4 regions of the Methylobacterium sp. BE186 genome follow, and region 1 is predicted to be linked to each of the others. Evidence: predicted binding sites of a transcription regulator. Region 1 holds the regulator's gene; each other region holds the start of a gene.
What was found. Region 1 encodes LexA, which represses DNA repair genes until DNA is damaged. Its sites were predicted from a motif close to TGTTCNNNNTGTGTTCNG; they were not measured.
Positions count from the first base shown of each region.

Region 2: the regulator LexA is predicted to act here: its motif matches at 2,521-2,538, upstream of J2X36_RS12165 (putative DNA modification/repair radical SAM protein).
Region 3: the regulator LexA is predicted to act here: its motif matches at 2,689-2,706, upstream of J2X36_RS08845 (trna delta -isopentenylpyrophosphate transferase).
Region 4: the regulator LexA is predicted to act here: its motif matches at 1,623-1,640, upstream of dnaE (DNA polymerase III subunit alpha).

Region 1 covers NZ_JAVDVV010000011.1:75,938-80,801, forward strand. Annotated here, with positions in the region: gene trpC (indole-3-glycerol phosphate synthase TrpC) at 1-285, shown strand, start outside; gene moaC (cyclic pyranopterin monophosphate synthase MoaC) at 299-784, shown strand; gene glp (gephyrin-like molybdotransferase Glp) at 781-2,010, shown strand; gene lexA (transcriptional repressor LexA) at 2,124-2,846, shown strand; partial or broken gene J2X36_RS13545 (ComEC/Rec2 family competence protein) at 2,840-4,864, opposite strand, start outside.
Region 2 covers NZ_JAVDVV010000009.1:90,651-95,514, forward strand. Annotated here, with positions in the region: gene J2X36_RS12150 (TAXI family TRAP transporter solute-binding subunit) at 1-1,102, opposite strand, end outside; gene J2X36_RS12155 (RecX family transcriptional regulator) at 1,255-1,809, shown strand; gene J2X36_RS12160 (OsmC family protein) at 1,917-2,348, shown strand; gene J2X36_RS12165 (putative DNA modification/repair radical SAM protein) at 2,556-3,767, shown strand; gene J2X36_RS12170 (UdgX family uracil-DNA binding protein) at 3,865-4,864, shown strand, end outside.
Region 3 covers NZ_JAVDVV010000006.1:87,568-92,431, forward strand. Annotated here, with positions in the region: gene J2X36_RS08825 (hypothetical protein) at 1-16, shown strand, start outside; gene J2X36_RS08830 (DUF4174 domain-containing protein) at 66-482, opposite strand; gene J2X36_RS08835 (NADP-dependent oxidoreductase) at 684-1,700, shown strand; gene ssb (single-stranded DNA-binding protein) at 1,925-2,488, shown strand; gene J2X36_RS08845 (trna delta -isopentenylpyrophosphate transferase) at 2,715-3,392, shown strand; gene J2X36_RS08850 (ATP-dependent RecD-like DNA helicase) at 3,427-4,864, shown strand, end outside.
Region 4 covers NZ_JAVDVV010000015.1:19,601-24,464, reverse strand. Annotated here, with positions in the region: gene J2X36_RS15985 (lipoprotein-releasing ABC transporter permease subunit) at 1-623, shown strand, start outside; gene J2X36_RS15980 (ABC transporter ATP-binding protein) at 645-1,358, shown strand; gene dnaE (DNA polymerase III subunit alpha) at 1,816-4,864, shown strand, end outside.

The sequences.
Region 1 (4,864 bases):
GACGCCGAGGAGCTGGAGCGGGCGATTCCGCTCGGCACGCGTCTCATCGGCATCAACAACCGCAACCTGAAGACCTTCGAGGTCTCCTTCGAGACCGCGATCCGCCTCGCGCCCGGCATCCCGAAGGACCGCATTCCCGTCGCCGAGAGCGGCATCGCCAGCCATGCGGACGTGGTCCGCCTCGCGGAGAACGGCCTCAACACGGTTCTCGTCGGCGAGAGCCTGATGCGGCAGGCGAACCTGACGGAGGCGACGCGCAGCCTCCTGTTCGGCGAGACGGCGTGACCCGGACCCGCGGATGACCGGCCTCACCCATCTCGACGCCACCGGCGCGGCCAACATGGTCGACGTCACCGACAAGGCCGCGACCACCCGCACGGCGCTGGCGGAAGGGGCCGTGGTGATGCTTCCCGAGACGCTCAGGCTCATCCGGGAGGGGGACGCGAAGAAGGGCGACGTGATCGGCACCGCGCGCCTTGCCGGCATCATGGCGGCCAAGCGCACGCACGAGTTGATCCCGCTCTGCCATCCCCTCCTGCTCTCGAAGGTCCACGTGACCTGCGAGGTCGATGAAGCGCTCCCCGGCCTTCGGCTCACCGCGGAGGTGCGCGTGCAGGGTCCGACCGGCGTCGAGATGGAAGCGCTGACCGCGGTCTCGATCGCCTGCCTCACCGTCTACGACATGGTGAAGGCGGTCGATCGCGGCATGCGCATCGAGGGCATCCGGCTGCTCGCCAAGGATGGCGGCCGCTCGGGCAGCTATCGCGCGAAAGCCGGCGCGTGAGCGGCCTCCTGCCCGTCGCGGAGGCGCTGGGGCGCATCCTCTCCAGCGTGTCCCGGCCCGTCGAGGCGGAGCGCCTCGGGATCGCCGCCGCAGCCGGGCGGACGCTCGCGGAACCGGTCGCCGCGCTGCGCACGCAGCCGCCCTTCCCGGCCTCCGCGATGGACGGCTACGCCGTGCGCGGCGCCGACCTCGCCGGCATCCCCGCCCGGCTGCGGCTCGTCGGCACGAGCGCCGCCGGACATGGCTATGCCGGCCGGGTCGGCCCCGGCGAGGCCGTGCGCATCTTCACCGGCGCGCCCGTGCCGGAGGGAGCCGACGTGATCCTGATCCAGGAGAACGCGGAGGCCGAGGGCGACACGGTGACCGCGCGGGAAGGCGTATCCGCGGGCCGCTTCGTCCGGCCCGCCGGACTCGATTTCCGGGAAGGCGACGCGCTCCTGCAGGCGGGCGAGAGCCTCGACGCGCGCCGGCTCGCGCTCGCCGCCGCGGCCGGCCACGCGGAGGTCGCCGTGCGACGCCGTCCCCGGGTCGCGATCCTCGCCACCGGCGACGAGTTGGTGGCGCCGGGGGCGCCGGTCGCCTGGGACCAGATCGTCGCCTCGAACGCGCTCGCGCTCGCCGCTCTCGCCCGCGCGGCCGGAGCGGACCCGATCGACCTCGGCATCGCGGGCGACAGCCTGCCGGCGCTGGAGGACGCGATCCGCCGGGCCCGCGAGGTGCGCGCAGACCTGTTCGTCACCCTCGGCGGCGCGTCGGTCGGCGACCACGACCTCGTGCAATCGACGCTCGCCCGCGAGGGGCTCGAACTCGGCTTCTGGCGCGTCGCGCTGCGACCCGGCAAGCCGCTGATGCATGGCCGGCTCGGCGAGATGCTGGTCATCGGCCTGCCGGGCAACCCGGTCTCGGCCATCGTCTGCGGGATGCTCTTCGTGGTCCCGGCGATCCGCGCGCTCGTCGGAGATCCGCGGGCGGGTGCCGACCGCGACGAGCCGGCGACGCTCGGCCGCGATCTGCCGGCGAATGACGGCCGGGCCGACTACATGCGGGCCCGCCTCGACACGGCGCCCGATCGTCTGCCGGTCGCGCATCCCGAGGCGCGGCAGGATTCCTCGATGCTCTCGGTGCTCGGTCAAGCCGAGGCCCTTCTCGTGCGCCCGCCGCACGCGCCGGCCGCGAAGGCTGGCGAATCCTGCCGCATCCTGCGTCTCGACCGCTCGATCCTCTGATCTCGATCAGTATCGCCAAGCTGCGCTTGCGGAACACTTGCGGAACGTTTAACGTGTTCGCGCTTTGTTTCCGCGACCGCCCGCCGCGTCGCCCCGAGAGATGAGACTGCCCCATGCTGACGCGTAAACAGCTGGATCTGCTCCGCTTCATCCAGCAGCGGATGCGCGAGAGCGGCGTCCCGCCGTCTTTCGATGAGATGAAGGATGCCCTCGATCTCAAGTCGAAATCCGGCATCCACCGCCTCATCACGGCGCTTGAGGAGCGCGGCTTCCTGCGCCGCCTGCCGAACCGGGCACGGGCGATCGAGGTGATCCGCATGCCCGAGAGCCTCGGCCAGCCGGCCGGGTCGGGCAGCGAGGTGCGCCGCTTCACGCCGAGCGTCGTCGAGGGCGGCCGCACGCGGGCGCCGGCCGCGAAGCTGCCGACGACGCAGGCGACCGACGAGAACGGCCGCGCCATGACGATCCCCGTGATGGGGCGGATCGCGGCGGGCACGCCGATCTCGGCGATCCAGAACCAGAGCGCGTCGATCACCCTGTCGCCGGATTTCCTGGCGGGCGGCGAGCATTACGCGCTCGAGGTGCGCGGCGACTCGATGATCGAGGCCGGCATCCTCGACGGCGACCTCGTGGTGATCCGCAAGCAGGACACGGCCAACACGGGCGACATCATCGTGGCCCTCATCGACGACGAGGAGGCGACGCTCAAGCGCCTGCGCCGCCGCGGCTCCTCGATCGCCCTCGAGGCCGCGAATCCGTCCTACGAGACCCGCGTGCTCGGTCCCGACCGGGTCCGCATCCAGGGACGCCTCGTCAGCCTCGTGCGCCGCTACTGAAGCGATTCGGGGCCCGTCTCCGCAGACGCGGCACCCTCCTCCGGAGCGGCCTCGTCCGGGCTTGCCCGAGCGGTCGGAGAGCCCGGAATCTGCTGGGCGCGCGGCGCCGCGGCCGGGCGCCAGGGCGAGGATCCACCGAGACCGCGGGCCGTCGAGACGATTGGGCCGGAACCGGTGAGGCGGATCGCGACGGCGCCAGACCGCGCAAGATAGGCGCGGTCGATGACGAGCCCCGCCGCGCAGCCCGGCGGGGCGACTTGCGACGTGATGACGATGTCGGCGCGCGCGCAATCCTCGGTGAGCGCGCGCTTGTCACGCGCCAGCGCGATCCGGCGCCCGTCGAAGGCCCGCAGGGTGCAGCCGAGCCGGTCGCAGCGTCCCCCTTCCCCGGCCTCCGACGCCTTCCGCGCATCGCCGTCCGCCTTCATCCACTGCTCGAGGACGAAGGAGGAGGGCCGGCCAAGAGCGACGAGACGGCCCTCCTCGCCCCGCACCGCCGCGCCCCTCCCCTCGCGATCGATGAAGATGTCCTGGCGCTCGGGCGATGCGGCCAGGAGGAGGCCGAGGCCGAGCGGCACCACGCACAGGCATCGCAGGCGCGAGGCGGGTAGGACCGCGACGAGGAGGCCGGCGGCCAGCAGCGCGAGAGCGCCCGTGCCGAAGGCCGGCACCCCGACATTCGCCTGCCCGAGACCGCCGATCCAGCCCGAGATCGCGAGCATGCCGCGCACCGCCTGCCCCATCAGCCACCAGACCGGCTGATCGAGCGCGAACGGGTAGGCGAGGATCCCGAGCACCGCGGCCGGCATCACCACGAGGGAGACGAGCGGCAGCGTGAGGGCGTTGCCGACGAGGCCGAAGGGCTGGATCGTCTGGAAATGGTAGGTCGCGAAGGGGGCTGTGGCGATCTGCGCCACGAGCGTCGTCAGCAAGGTGCCGATCACGGCGCCCGCGGCCAGGGCGACGGACCGCCCGACCGGCCCGGCGCCCTCGCGCCGGAAGAGGCGCCCGTCGATGAAGCGGGCGCAGGCGATCAGGCCGGCCACCGCCCCGAACGACATCTGGAAGCTCGGGCCGAGCAACGCCTCGGGCTCGCGGGCGAGCGCCACGAGGGCGGCGAGCGCGAGGTTGCGCATGCTCAGGGCCGGGCGGTCGACGAGGATCGCGCCGAGCATGATCAGGGTCATGATCAGAGCCCGCTCGGCGGCGACGTCCCAACCGGAGAACGCACAATAGGCGGTGACGCCCACCATCGCGAAGCCGGACGCGATCTTCTTGATCGGCCACAGCAGGGCGCAATGCGGCACCAGCGCCAGCGCGGAGCGCACCAGCCAGAAGACGACGCCGGCCGCGAGCACCATGTGCAGGCCGGAGATCGAGACGACGTGGTAGATGCCCGCCGCCCGCAGCACGTCGTTGGTCTCCGGTGCGATGAGGCCGCGCTTGCCCGTCACCAGCGCGGCGGCCACGGCGCCGGCCTGCCCCCGTTCGCGTCGGTGATGCGCCGCGTGAGCGCGTTGCGCGCGTCGTCGATGCCGGCCGCGAGGCGAAGGGCGAGAGGCAGGGGCTCGGGCGGTGACCTCACCTCGATCGTCCCGACGAGGGAGCCCACGGCGCCGATGCCGCGGAAATAGGCGTCGCGCCCGAAATCGTAGCCGCCGGGACGCGCCGGCTCGGGCGGCGGCAGGAGGCGCGCCTTGGCCGCGATGAAATCGCCGGGCTTCAGGGCCTGCCGGGTCCGGTAGGTCACGCGCACCCGCAAGGGGCGCGCTTCGGGTGCCAGGGTTCCGAAGCTCGTGAGGCGCACCACGAGGCGCGCGCCCTCCTCCCGCTCGTCGAGGGCCTCGATCAGCCCCGTGAGGGGCGCGATGGTGGTCCGCGCGAGGATCGGGCCGGAAACGCGGGCGACGCGCCACGCCGCCGCCCCGAAGCCGAGGAAGGCGGCGGCGAGCGCGAGCGTCAGCGCGAGCGCGGCGGGCCTCGCACCGAGGACGGGCGTCAGCGCAAGGCACAGGCCG
Region 2 (4,864 bases), on a different contig from region 1:
GCTCCCGGCGCTTGCGGGCGAGCCGCTGGCCGAGCCACGCGATCCCGGAGCCGATCGTGCCGCCGAAGAAGGCGAACAGGTAGATGTAGTCCTCGTAGCGGTCGAGGAAGGTCTGCTGCTCGCGCTCGAAATAGTCGACCGCGCCCGGGTGGTTCGGAAGCCGGGCGGAGGTCGCCGCGACCGTCGTGTCGAAGTCGGGCGCCTTCATCAGCTTGGCGATCGGCGCCGAGGCAGCGAGTTTCGAGCGCCACTCGAACAGGTGCTGGGTGGCCGAGGCCACGGCGACGCGGCTGACCGCGCCGCGCGCCATCAGCCGGTAGGAGGCGCCCACCGTCTTCACCTCCTCGTCCGGGCGCTTGGGCCGCCCGCCGAAGGTGCCGGCGGGGATCGTGACCGCCTGCAATTCGGGGAAGCGCGTCAGGATCGCCTCGCCGTCCGGCACCGAGACGAGGTCGATCTTGCGGTCGGGCGTGCCGAGCTCGACCGCCCGTACCGTCTGGCCCGCGACCTTCGAGGCCGGGTTGGCGATGACGGCGACCGCGTCGACCCGCTTCTCGGCGATGGCCGCGGTGACCTCGGAGGGCTTCAGCTGCACGAGGGCGACCCGGCCCGGGTTCAGCTCGGGCTCGGCATTCTCGACGCTCGCGGTGGCGAGGTCGTAGAAGGCGAGCAGGTTCGTCAGGAAGGGCAGGTCGGCGTTGTGGCGCACCACGATGCCGAGGCGCTTGCGGGCGAGATCGGGGAAGCTGTCGATCTCGCTGGCCTCGGGGGCGGCGATGACGAGGGCCTCGTCGTGCAGGATCGCGAGGGTCAGCCCGTTCTCGGGCATGTGGACGTCGGGCCGCACCACGGCGAGGTCGGCGCGGCCCCCCTGGAGCGCGGCGGCGCTGTCGCGCACGTCGTCGTAGGGGATGATCTTGAGGCGCACGTCCTCTCGGCCGCGGGCCAGCGCGTTGGCGTAGGCCTCCATCAGGGCGGCCTCGGCGCCGTCGCGGGGGCCGACGGCGACGGTGAGGGTGGTGGGGCGCGACAGGTAGACGACGGCCGCCGCGGTGGCGGCGAGCCCGAGGGCGAGCAGGACGAGGAGCCACTCGCGTCTCACGAGGAGCGCGGGCAGCGCGGGCCGCTTCCCTCTGCGTTTCGTGCTTTCCATGACCCAGTCATGAATCGTAATCCTGTCCGAAAGGTGAAGAACCGGTGACTCCGCCAAACGTTGCGCCGCCGCGAAATCGTGAAGCAAGGCCCGCGCCGCCCGTGACGGCGGCCTGGCTCGAGCGGGCGGCCCTCCACTATCTCGAGCGCTACAGCGCCTCGACCGAGATGCTGCGGCGAACCCTGCGGCGGCGGGTCGAGAAACGGACCCGCGCCCGCGGCGAGGAGGCCGGCGCCTTCGCTCCCCTCGTGGAGGAGACCGTGGCGCGGGCCGTCCGCGCGGGCCTCGTGGACGATGCCCGCTTCACCGCGGCCCGGCTCGCCACGCTCCGCCGACGCGGCGCCTCGGCCCGGGGCGCGGCCGCCAAGCTCGCGGCCAAGGGCGTCCCCCGCGACACGATCGAGGCGGCGATGGAGGCCGAGCGCGAGGCGGCGCCCGAGGGCGAGCCCGCCCTGGCCGAGGAGGCCGCCGCCCTGGCCTACGCTAAGCGCCGCCGCCTCGGACCCTTCCGCCGGCCGGATGCGCGGGCCGTCAACCGCGACCGGGACCTCGCCGCGCTCGCCCGGGCGGGCTTCCCCTACGATCTCGCCCGCCGCACCGTGGACGCGGAGGGCGAGGCCGGCAGGGACGACGAGGGCGCGGGCGGGTTCAGCTGAGCCACCCCGCGCCGCTGGATTTCGCGCGAGGCCGCTCCACCTCGGGATGGCATCCGGGCCCTGCCCGCGCATCCCGCGCGGGGCGCCCGCCACGACAGGACATCCCGATGATCAATCGCAAGGCGCACGCCGTCTGGCAGGGCAATGGCAAGGAGGGGAAGGGCCGCATCACGACCGGGTCGGGCGTGCTCTCGGACCAGCCCTACGGCTTCAACACCCGCTTCGAGGACAAGCCCGGCACCAACCCCGAGGAGCTGATCGCGGCCGCCCATGCGGGCTGCTTCACGATGGCGCTCGCCTTCCAGCTCCAGGAGGCGGGCCTCGCCGCCACCGAGATGACGACGGAATCGGTCGTGACGCTGGAGAAGGACGGCGCCGGCTTCAAGGTGACGAAGTCCGCCCTCACGCTCACCGCCACGATCCCCGGCATCGACCAGGCGAAGTTCGAGGAGCTCGCCCACGCCGCCGAGACGGGCTGCCCGATCTCGAAGGTGCTCAACGCCGAGATCACGCTGAACGCCACGCTGAAGCAGGGCTGAGGCACCCCGCCTCTCTCCTTCGAGAGGTCGCGTCTGCGCCAGCCGGCCGGGTGAGGGGGTCAGGTCCGCCCGGGGACGTCGCACCCCTCACTCAACCCTCTCCCGAACGGGAGAGGGGGCCCGCGTGTGGCGGGGTGCGGCGCCACGGCGCGGGACGGTGCCGACCCGCTCCTTGAACAAACCGCGAACGAGCGGCATCTTGTCCCCATGGACGAGACGCTTGCCAAGAAGCTGCGCATCCTGGCCGATGCCGCGAAGTACGATGCCTCCTGCGCCTCGTCGGGAGCGCCGAAGCGGGTCGCGGGCAAGGACGGGCTCGGCTCGACGACGGGCGCCGGCATCTGCCACGCCTACACGCCGGACGGGCGCTGCATCTCGCTCCTGAAGATCCTGCTGACGAATTACTGCCTGTTCGACTGCGCCTATTGCGTCAACCGCCGCTCGTCCAACGTGAGGCGGGCGAAGTTCACGGTCGACGAGGTCGTGACGCTCACGGTCGAGTTCTACAAGCGCAACTACATCGAAGGCTTGTTCCTCTCCTCGGGCATCATCAAGTCGCCCGACCACACGATGGAACTCCTGACCCGCGTCGCGAAGACGCTCCGCCGCGAGCACGGCTTTCGCGGCTACATCCACCTGAAGTCGATTCCCGAGGCGAGCCCCTGGCTGATCGAGGAGGCGGGCCTCTACGCCGACCGCCTCTCGATCAACCTGGAACTGCCGACCGAGGCGAGCCTGGAGCGCCTCGCCCCGGAGAAGGACGGCGCCTCGATCCAGGGGGCGATGGAGCAGATCGGCAGCCGCATCGTGGAGGCCAAGGCCGAGCGCCGCCGCTTCTCGCCGGCCGGCCAGTCGACGCAGGTGATCGTGGGCGCGGACGCGACCTCCGACGAGGCCCTGATCCGCAAGAGCGCGCATCTCTACGGCACGTTCGGCCTCAAGCGGGTCTATTACTCGGCCTTCAGCCCGATCCCCGACGGCTCGACCATCCTGCCGCTCAAGGCCCCCCCGCTCCAGCGCGAGCACCGGCTCTACCAGGCGGACTGGCTGATCCGGTACTACGAATTCAGCCCCGACGACGTGGCCGACGCCACCGAGGGCGGCATGTTCGCCCTCGACGTCGACCCGAAGCTCGCCTGGGCGCTGAAGAACCGCCACCGCTTCCCCGTCGACGTGAACCGGGCCGACCGGGAGATGTTGCTGCGGATCCCCGGCCTCGGGGCGCGCGCGGTGGACAAGATCCTCAAGGCCCGCCGCCACACGAGCCTGCGCCTCGACGACGTCGCCCGCCTCACCTCGGGGCTCAAGCGGGCGCGGCCGTTCCTGATCGCGGCCGATTATCGCCCGACCGCGCTGACCGACCGCCTCGACCTGCGCGCGCGCCTCGCCGAGCCGGCGGCGCAGCTGAGCCTGTTCTGAGATGGCCGGGCAGGAACCGCGCCGGACCCCCTCTCCCCTCCGGGAGAGGGCAGGGGTGAGGGACACCGGTGCATCCGGAGAACTCGCCCCCCTCACCCTGTCCCTCTCTGAGCGAGAGGTCACCCGCGCCGTCTCGTTGCGCCCCGGCGCCGACCTCGAGGGCTTCCGCGCCGCCGTGCGCGGGCTCGTCGCCGAGGGCGTGCCGCCGGAGCGCGTGGTCTGGTCCGCCGCGGCGGATTCGGCCTGCCTGTTCGGGGCGGAGGCGCCCGTGGCCTCGGACGCGCCGGTCGCGCTGCCGCGGGCGGCCGCCGCGCTCGTGCCGATGGTGGTGCCCCACCGCGACCCCGAGCGCTACGCGCTGCTCTACGCCCTGATCTGGCGCATCCGCGCGGGCGAGCGCGATCTCCTCGAGATCGCCAGCGATCCCCTGGTTCACCGGCTCAACGGGATGCGCAAGGCGATCCAGCGCGACCTTCACAAGATGCACGCCTTCCTGCGCTTCCGGCGGGTGCCGGAGGCCGGAACCGAGCGCTTCGTCGCCTGGTTCGAGCCGGAGCACCACATCCTGGAGGCCGCCGCGCCCTTCTTCGTGGACCGGTTCCGCTCGCTCGCCTGGACGATTCTCACGCCGGAGGGCTCGGCGCGATGGGATGGGGAGGCGCTCCGCTTCGGCCCGCCGGGCCGGCGCGAGGACGTGCCGCCGGGCGACGGGTTCGAGGCGGGCTGGCGGGATTACTACGAGAGCACGTTCAACCCGGCCCGCACGAACCTGCGCGCCATGCGGGCGGAGATGCCGAAGAAGTACTGGCACAACATGCCCGAGACCGCCGCGATCCCGGCGCTGATCCGCCAGGCCTCGTCCCGCACCGCCGCGATGATCGAGAGGGAGCCGCAGATGCCCACGAAGCGCCAGCCCGCCCGCGCGCTCGCCGCGATGGCGGATCAGGATCCCGCCTCGCTCGACGCGCTGAACGGCATCATCCGCCGCTCGGAGCCGCTGGTGCCGGGCGCCACGCAAGCCGTGCTGGGGGAGGGGCCGGTCGGCGCGGCGATCGCCTTCGTCGGCGAGCAGCCGGGCGACCAGGAGGACCGCCAGG
Region 3 (4,864 bases), on a different contig from region 1:
GCAGCGCTGCTACTGAGCGGCAGGGGCGGGGCGGCTTCGAGCCGCCCCATCTCGCCCCGTCTCGCTCAGCGCCACCTCTCCCGCGCCTCGTCGCGCCGCATCGGCATCGCGTCGATCGTGGCGAACAGGCGCTCCGGCGGGATCGGTTCGGCCGATTGGAGCTTCGCCCCGCCATCCTTGCCGACGAGGACCGCACGGAAGGCGTCGGCCGGCAGGTTCAGCCGACGCCGCAGGGAGGCGGCCTCCACCGAATTGCCCACGGCCTCCAGCGTGACGAGATCGCGCTCGCCCGCACCCGCCCGCGCTGAGGCGAGCGCTTGGCGCTGCGCGCGCAGGCCGGGATCATCGGGGCCCGGCCCCGAGACGACGAGGACGCGCCGCGTCCAGAGATGGGCCGCCAGCGGATCCTCGCCGGCCCTCGCGCCGCCGGCGCCGCCGGCCATCGCGAGGGCGGCCATCGCCATCCGGAGGGGGTGTCGCATCGTCGGTCTCCCACAAGTCTCCCGCTCAACGCGCCAGACCCTCGCTCCGACCGCACCGGGACGATCAACAGGCGATGATCATACGGGCGGTGATCATGCGGGCGATTGCGGGGTCGGCGCCTCCGCCCCATCTCGCCGGAGGAGGAACCGCGAAACACCCGCAGAACCCATCTTCGAGCGCCCGCAGAACCGGAGCCCGCCATGGCCGCCGTGAACCGCCGCATCGTCCTCGCCTCCCGTCCCCACGGGGAGCCGACGCCAGCGCATTTCCGGTTGGAGGAGGGGCGCGTGCCGACCCCGCGCGAGGGCGAGATCCTGCTGCGCACCCGCTGGCTCTCCCTCGATCCCTACATGCGCGGGCGGATGAGCGCCGCGAAATCCTACGCGGAGCCCGTCGCGATCGGAGCCGTGATGGTGGGGGAGGTGGTGGCCGAGGTCGTTGCCTCGAACAACCCGGACTTCGCCGTCGGCGAGCTCGTCGCCGCCTTCTCGGGCTGGCAGGATTACGCCGTCGCCTCGGGCCGGGGCCTGCGCCGGGTCGACCCGAACCTCGCCCCCGCGACGACGGCGCTCGGCATCCTCGGCATGCCGGGGATGACCGCCTATACCGGCCTCCTCACCATCGGCGACCCGAAGCCCGGCGAGACCGTCGTCGTCGCCGCGGCCTCAGGCCCGGTCGGCTCCCTCGTGGGACAGATCGCCCGGCTCAAGGGAGCCCGCGCGGTCGGCATCGCCGGCGGGCCGGAGAAATGCGCGTATCTGCGTCAGGACCTCGGCTTCGACGCCGCGATCGACCATCGCGGCGAGGACCTGCCCGGCCAACTCGCCGCGGCCTGCCCGGACGGCATCGACGTCTATTTCGAGAATGTCGGGGGCGCCGTGTTCGACGCCGTCCTGCCGCTCCTCAACGGCTTCGCCCGGGTGCCCGTCTGCGGCCTCGTCTCCGGCTACAACGCCACGGAGCTTCCGCCCGGGCCCGATCGCTCCCCCGCCCTGATGCGGGCGATCCTGACGAAGCGGCTGCGGCTGCAGGGCTTCATCGTCTCGGATTTCGCCGATCAGGCGAGGACCTTCGCCCGCGACGTCGGCGGCTGGCTGAGGGAGGGACGCGTGCGCTACCGCGAGGACATCGTCGAAGGCCTGGAACAGGCGCCGGACGCCTTGATCGGCCTGCTCAAGGGGCACAATTTCGGGAAGCTGATCGTCCATGTCGCGTGAGCGCGGGGATGGCGTGTCGCGCGCACGGACGTGGGTCGGCCCTTGCGCCGGGCATGGAACAAAGGTAGAACGAACGGCGGATCGCGGCGCGCGTTCCCCAGGTGTGTTTTTCGTGGACCGGCAGCGCACCCGCATTGCGGGCGGCGGCTCACGGCCCCAGAACCTGAGGATGGGCATGCGCCGGTCCGCGACGGCCCAGTGAGATCGACAGCAAGGAGAGAGCGATGGCGGGCAGCGTGAACAAGGTCATTCTGGTCGGCAATCTCGGGCGCGACCCCGAGACGAGGCGCCTCGCCTCCGGCGACCCGGTGGTGAACCTGCGCTTGGCGACGTCCGAATCCTGGAAGGACAAGGCGTCGGGCGAGCGCAAGGAGAAGACCGAGTGGCACTCGGTCGTGATCTACAACGAGAACCTCGCTCGCGTCGCCGAGCAGTACCTGCGCAAGGGCTCAAAGGTCTACGTCGAGGGCCAGCTCCAGACGCGCAAGTGGACCGACAATTCCGGCGTCGAGAAGTACACGACCGAGGTGGTGCTGCAGCGCTTCCGCGGCGAGCTGACGATCCTCGACGGGCGCGGCGGCGGGGCCGAGATGGGCTCCGACGAGGAGGGCGGCGGCCAGATCAGCCGCGGCGGCGATTTCGGCGGCGGCTCGCGGGGCGGCGATTACGGCGGCGGCCGCTCGTCCAGCTCCGAGCGGCGCCCGGCCTCGACCGGCGGCAACGGGAACGGCGGCAGCGGTGGCGGCGGCCGGGGCAATTACGACCTCGACGACGACATCCCGTTCTAGGATCGGATCGTTCCGCATCGCCCGGCGCGCCGCGCCCCCTCTCCCGTTCGGGAGAGGGCCGGGGTGAGGGGTGCGATCGCTCCGGACGAGGCGCATCCCTCACCTGATCCGCGTTCCGACAAACCGACCTCTCCCGGATGGGAGAGGGGATCAGGGCTCCATCCCTTGCGCGGCCCCGCCCCCGCGCCCCATATCGCAAAAAGAACATATCACGAACGGAGCCGCCATGCGGACCGCCGACAAGCAGATCGCCGACATCCTCGTGCGCTACGGCGAGCCCTTCGGGGGCAATGTCTGGCGCGTGCAGGGCACGGCCGTCATCTACCACAAGACGCTGGAGCGCATCGCCGCGCAGGCCGGGATCGTCTTCGATCCGCCCACCCTCATCCGGGCCGAGCGGGACGAGGCCGTGATTCTCGTCACCGGCCGGCTGCCGGGCACCAAGCCCGGGACGGAGCGGGTCGAGTGGTCGCTCGGCGAGGCGCTCGTCAACGTGAACTACCGGGTCTCCGGCAAGCAGGCGGCCTACGTCTACGCGATGGCCGAGAAGCGGGGGAAGGACCGGGTCATCCTCAAGCTGATCGAGCTGCACGGCCTCGTCTACAGCGAGGAGGAGGCGGACGAGTTCCGCCAGTCCCAGGGCGTGCCGATCCGCGCGGTCGACGAGGATTTCGAGGCGGCCGACCCGTTCGACGAGGTCACGGAGGCCGAGGGCGACCTGAAGCGGCGGATCGACGAGGCGGACAGCGTCAATGCGGTGACCGACCTGATGCTCGATGCCGAGACGCAGCGGATCCTGAACGGCTTCCCCGCGGGCACCCGCGACGAGGTTCGCGACTACGCCAAGGCCCGTCTCGTGGCCCTCGGCTGGCCGGGCAGGAAGGGTCGCGGCCGCGCCGCGTGAGGCGGATGCCGCCCGAGGTGGTATCGTGAACCGCATGGTGCGGCCTCAGGACCTGAACAGCGACCGCGGCACGGGCGCGCCCGCCGAGATCCTGGCCGGCACGGTCGAGCGGGTGACGTTCCACAACGCCGAGACGGGGTTCTGCGTCCTCAAGGTCGGGGTGCGGGGCAAGCGCGACCTCGTCCCCCTCGTCGGGCACGCGCCCGCGATCGGCGCGGGCGAGTGGATCACCGCGACCGGGCACTGGGTCTCGGACCGGGCGCATGGCCTCCAGTTCAAGGCGACCTCGTTGACCGCGACGCCGCCGACCGGCGTCGAGGGCATTGAGCGCTACCTCGCCAGCGGCCAGATGCGCGGCATCGGCCCTGCGATGGCCAAGCGCATCGTCGCGCTCTTCGGCGCAGACACGTTCGAGATCATCGAGGCCGAGCCGGGGCGCCTCACGGAGGTGCCCGGTATCGGACGGAAGCGCGCCGAGCGGATCGTCGCCGGCTGGGCCGAGCAGAAGGCCGTGCGCGAGATCATGATCTTCCTGCACGCGCACGGGGTCGGCACGGCGCGCGCCGTGCGCATCTTCCGCACCTACGGGCATGATTCGATCGCCGTGATGACGGAGGACCCGTACCGGCTCGCCCGCGACATCCGCGGCATCGGCTTCCGCACGGCGGACGCGATCGCGATGCGGCTGGGGATGGAGAAGCACGCGCCCCAGCGCCTCGCGGCCGGGATCAGCTTCGCCCTGCAGACGGCGATGGACGAGGGCCATTGCGGCCTGCCCGCCGAGCAGCTCACCGCGCTCGCCGTCAAGCTCCTGGAGGTCGAGGCGGAGGCGGTGCGCCTCGCGGTGGCGGGCGCGGTCCGGGCGGCCGAGGAGGTGATCGCCGACGACCTCGACGGGCAGCCCTGCCTGTTCCTGAAGGGTCTGCACGGAGCCGAGCGGGTCATCGCCGAGCGCCTGCTCGTGCGCGCCGCCGGCACGCCGCCCTGGGGCGGGATCGACCTCGAGAAGGCGCTGCCCTGGGTCGAGGGTCGCACCGGCAAGACCCTCTCGCCCTCCCAGCGGGAGGCGGTGCGGCTGGTGCTCGCCTCGAAGCTCGCGATCGTCACGGGCGGCCCCGGGGTCGGCAAGACATCGACCCTCGACTCGATCCTGCGCATCCTCACCGCCAAGGGCGTGCGGGTCCTGCTCGCCGCCCCGACGGGCCGCGCCGCCAAGCGCATGAGCGAGCAGACCGGGCTCGAGGCGAAGACGATCCACCGCCTCCTCGAGATCGACCCGCGCAACGGCGGCTTCACCCGCAACGCGGAGAACCCGCTCGACGGCGACCTCCTCGTCATCGACGAGACCTCGATGGTCGACGTGCCGCTGATGAACGCGCTCCTCAAGGCGGTGCCGGAGGACGCGGCCCTCCTCCTCGTCGGCGATGTCGACCAGCTCCCCTCCGTCGGTCCCGGCCAGGTGCTCGCCGACA
Region 4 (4,864 bases), on a different contig from region 1:
TCTTCATGCCGCTCACCGAGTCGCAGGCCTTCTTCAACCGGGAGGGCGACGTCAGCCTGATCGAGATCTACCTCGACAACGCCGACGCGGTGGCCGAGATGCGCGAGCCCCTGGAGATGGCGGCCGAGCGCCCCGTGCTCCTGACCGACTGGCGCCAGCGCAACCGCACCTTCTTCGGCGCGCTGGAGGTCGAGCGGAACGTGATGTTCCTGATCCTCAGCCTGATCGTGGTGGTGGCGACCCTCAACATCATCTCCGGCCTGATCCTGCTCGTGCGCGACAAGTCGAGCGACATCGCGATCCTCCGGACCATGGGGGCGACGCCCGGCACCGTGATGCGCGTGTTCCTGATCAACGGCGCGCTGATCGGCCTCGTGGGCACGCTGTCGGGTCTCGGGCTCGGCATCCTGATCACGCTCAACATCAAGCCGATCCAGCGCTTCCTCTTCCCATCCGCCTGGGACCCGACCGTGCGCTTCCTCGCCGAGATTCCGGCCCAGATGAACGCCACGGAGATCACGGTGGTCGTCGTCACCGCGTTCCTGCTGTCGCTCGTCGCGACGCTCTATCCCTCCTGGCGCGCCGCCCGGCTCGATCCGGTCCAGGCGTTGCGGTACGGCTGAGGCGCAAGAGGGGTCACGCTCATGAGTACGACGCCCGAGCCCGCCGGCGCGCAGCCGGTGCCGGCCCTGTTCTTCGCCCGCGTCGAGCGGCGCTACCCTCAAGCCGAGGGTGCACTCGAGATCCTGCGGGGCGCCGACCTCGCGATCTGGCCGGGCGAACTCGTCGCCCTGGTGGCGCCCTCGGGGGCGGGCAAGTCGACGCTGCTGCACGTCGCCGGGCTCCTCGAGAAGCCCGATGGCGGCGAGGTCTATGTCGGCGGCCAGCCCACCGCCGCGATGGGCGACGCCGAGCGCACGCGCCTGCGCCGCGAGGAGATGGGCTTCGTCTACCAGTTCCACCACCTGCTGCCCGAGTTCTCGGCGCAGGAGAACGTGGTGATGCCCCAGCTCATCCGCGGCCTGTCGCGGGCCGAGGCCAAGACGCGAGCGGCCGAGCTTCTGAGCTTTCTCGGCCTCAAGGACCGCCTGCAGCACCGCCCGGCCGAGCTCTCGGGCGGCGAGCAGCAGCGCGTCGCCATCGCGCGCGCGGTCGCCAATGGCCCGCGGCTGCTGCTGGCCGACGAGCCGACCGGCAACCTCGATCCCCATACGGCCGACCACGTCTTCTCGATCCTGACCGCGCTGGTGCGGGCCTCCGGCCTCGCCGCGCTGATCGCCACCCACAACCTCGACCTCGCTGCCCGCATGGACCGGCGGGTCACGATCCGCGACGGGCTGATCGAGCAACTGGCCTGACGCGACGGGCCCCGCGGCCACTGGGCCGAGCGTCGGTCGTTTACCCCCCGCTAACCAGCGCGCGGGTCTTCCCGCTATCCCCGCTTTACATAGAACAAAACAGGAACAAAACTGTGCCTATCAGAAGGAGGCGCAGATGCGAGCGATGAGCACGAAGCGGAACGTCCTGACGGGGTTCATCGAGTTCACGGCCTTCGGTCTCCTGTCGAGCGCGGTGGCGCTCTGGGCCGTAGCCTTGGCCCCGCTCCATTAAGGGTGCCTTCCCGTTCCCGGAAAGTTCCCGCCCGGCGGGTGCCGCCCACAGGAAAGCGCGGCAAGGGTGCGGTTTCGGGCGGCAGGCCGCCCCCGGTGATGCCGGCAGGGCACATGGCGGTGGACATCTGCGGCGAGCATCGCCTTTGCGGATGACACCTTAAGCCCGAGCCGGAATCCTGGCCGACCACGAACAAGGTCGGTCATGGCGCGCCAGCTCAAGGAGGTCGGATTCGTCCACCTCCACGTTCACTCGTCCTATTCCCTGCTCGAGGGCGCCTTCAAGGTCGGCGACCTCGTGAAGGCGGCTGTCGGCGACAGGCAGCCCGCGCTCGCGCTGACCGACACGAACAACCTGTTCGGTGCGCTGGAGTTTTCCGAGAAGGCGGCGGGCTCCGGCATCCAGCCGATCGCCGGGATGCAGCTCTCCGTCGTCTTCGAGGCGCCGGACCCGATGGCCCGGCTGAGCGTGCCCGCCTGCAACATCGTCATCCTCGCCCAGGATGAGGCGGGCTACGGCAATCTGCTGCGGCTCGCGAGCCGCGCCTATTTCGACGGCCCGCTCGGCGAGGCGCCGCGGGTCGCCGCGAGCGCGCTCGACGACGGCGTCGAAGGACTGATCGCGCTCACCGGCGGAGCGACCGGCCCGCTCGACGCGGCGCTGCGCGCGGGGAGGCCGGAACTCGCCGCCTCCCGCCTCGGGCAGCTTCTCTCCGCCTTCGGTGAGGACCACCTCTACCTCGAATTGCAGCGGCATGGAGCCGACGACGAGCGCCGGGTCGAGCGCGAGTTGCTGCGCCTCGCCGACCGGCACGGGCTGCCGGTCGCCGCCACCAACGAGCCCTTCTTCGGCAAGGCGGGCGACTACGAGGCGCACGACGCGCTGCTCGCCATCGCGGAAGGGCGCCTCGTCTCCGACGAGCGCCGCCGCCGGCTGACCCCGCGCCACGCCTTCAAGACCCGCGCCGAGATGGCGGAGCTGTTCCGGGACCTGCCGGAGGCGCTCTCGGCCACCGTCGAGATCGCCATGCGCTGCGCCTACCGGGTGCGCACCCGCAAGCCGATCCTGCCGAATTTCGGCAGCGTCGCCGCTGCCGACCAGGCGGCCGCGCTCGTCGACAGGGAGGCCGCGCCCACCGGCACGGTCGAGGCCAGCGCCGAGGCCGCGAGCGCGGTCGCGGAGACCCTTACCCTCGACGAGCCGGCCGAACTCCGGCGGCAAGCCGAGGCGGGGCTCGAACTGCGCCTCAAGCAGCACGGCACCGCGCCGGGCATGTCCGAGGAGATCTACCGGGAGCGCCTCGCCTTCGAGCTCGACGTCATCGTCAAGATGAAGTTCCCGGGCTACTTCCTGATCGTCTCGGACTTCATCAAGTGGGCCAAGGACCACGACATCCCGGTGGGGCCCGGCCGCGGCTCGGGCGCGGGCTCGCTCGTCGCGTGGTCGCTCCTCATCACCGACCTCGACCCGCTCCGCTTCGGCCTGCTGTTCGAGCGCTTCCTCAACCCCGAGCGCGTCTCGATGCCGGATTTCGACATCGACTTCTGCGTCGAGGGCCGCGAGCGCGTGATCCAGTACGTGCAGGAGCGCTACGGGCACCGGCAGGTCGCCCAGATCATCACCTTCGGCACGCTGCTCGCCCGCGGCGTGCTGCGCGACGTCGGCCGCGTGCTGGAGATGCCCTACGGGCAGGTCGACAAGCTGACGAAGCTCGTGCCGCAGAACCCGGCGAACCCCGTGACGCTCGCCCAGGCGATCGAGGGGGAGCCGAAGCTGCAATCGGCGATCGAGGAGGAGCCGATCGTCGCCCGCCTCATGGAGATCTCCAAGAAGCTGGAGGGCCTGCACCGGCACGCCTCGACCCACGCCGCCGGCGTCGTCATCGGCGACCGGCCGCTGGAGCAGCTCGTCCCGCTCTACCGCGACCCGAAGACGGGCATGCGGGTGACCCAGTTCAACATGAAGTGGGTCGAGCAGGCGGGGCTCGTGAAGTTCGACTTCCTCGGCCTCAAGACGCTGACGATGCTGCGCTGCTGCACGGACCTCCTCAAGCTGCGCGGCATCCACGTCGATCTCGCGAGCCTGCCGCTCGACGACGAGAAGACCTACGAGCCGATGAAGCGCGGCGAGACGGTCGGCGTGTTCCAGGTGGAATCGGCCGGCATGCGCAAGGCGCTCTGCGAGATGCAGGCCGACCGGTTCGAGGACATCATCGCGCTGGTCGCCCTCTACCGGCCGGGCCCGATGGCCAACATCCCCGTCTATTGCGAGCGCAAGCTCGGGCGGGACGCCGGCAACGAGGCGAGCTGGTACCCGCACCCGAAGCTGGAGCCGATCCTGAAGGAGACTTTCGGGATCATCGTCTACCAGGAACAGGTGATGGAGGTGGCCAAGGTGCTCGCCGGCTACTCGCTCGGTGACGCCGACCTCCTGCGCCGCGCCATGGGCAAGAAGATCAAGGCGGAGATGGACGCCCAGCGCGACCGCTTCGTGAAGGGCTGCGTCGAGCGCGGACTGGCTCAGGCGAAGGCGAACGAGATCTTCGATCTGCTCGCCAAGTTCGCCGATTACGGCTTCAACAAGAGCCACGCGGCGGCCTACGCCCTGCTGACCTACCAGACGGCCTATCTGAAGGCGAACTATCCGGTCGAGTTCCTCGCCGCCGCGATGACGCTCGACCTCGACAACACCGACAAGCTCGCCGAATTCCGCCAGGACGCGCAGCGGATGAAGATCGTGGTCGAGCCGCCCTCGATCAACACGTCCGGCGTCGTGTTCGAGGTGCACGAGGGCCGCATCCGCTACGCGCTCGCCGCCATCAAGGGCGTCGGGCGGGCGGCGGTGGAGGCGATCGTCGAGGCGCGCGGCGACCGCCCGTTCCGGGACCTCGCCTGCCTCGCGCGCCGCCTCAACCCGCGCCACATCAACAAGCGGACGCTGGAGAACCTGATCGCGGCCGGCGCCCTCGACGGCATCGAGCCGGACCGGGCCCGCGCCTTCGCGGCCGTCGAGCCGATGATGAAGCTCGCTCAGGGCGCGGCCGAGGCCGAGACGACGGGCATCGCCGACATGTTCGGCGGCGTCGCCTCGGCTGACGTCTCCCTGCGCATCCCGGCCTACGATCCCTGGCCGATGGCCGAGAAACTGAAGAAGGAATACGACGCGATCGGCTTCTTCCTCTCCGGCCACCCGCTCGACGAGTACGGGCACCTCCTGGAGAAGCTGCGCGTCCAGACCTGGGCCGAGTTCTGCC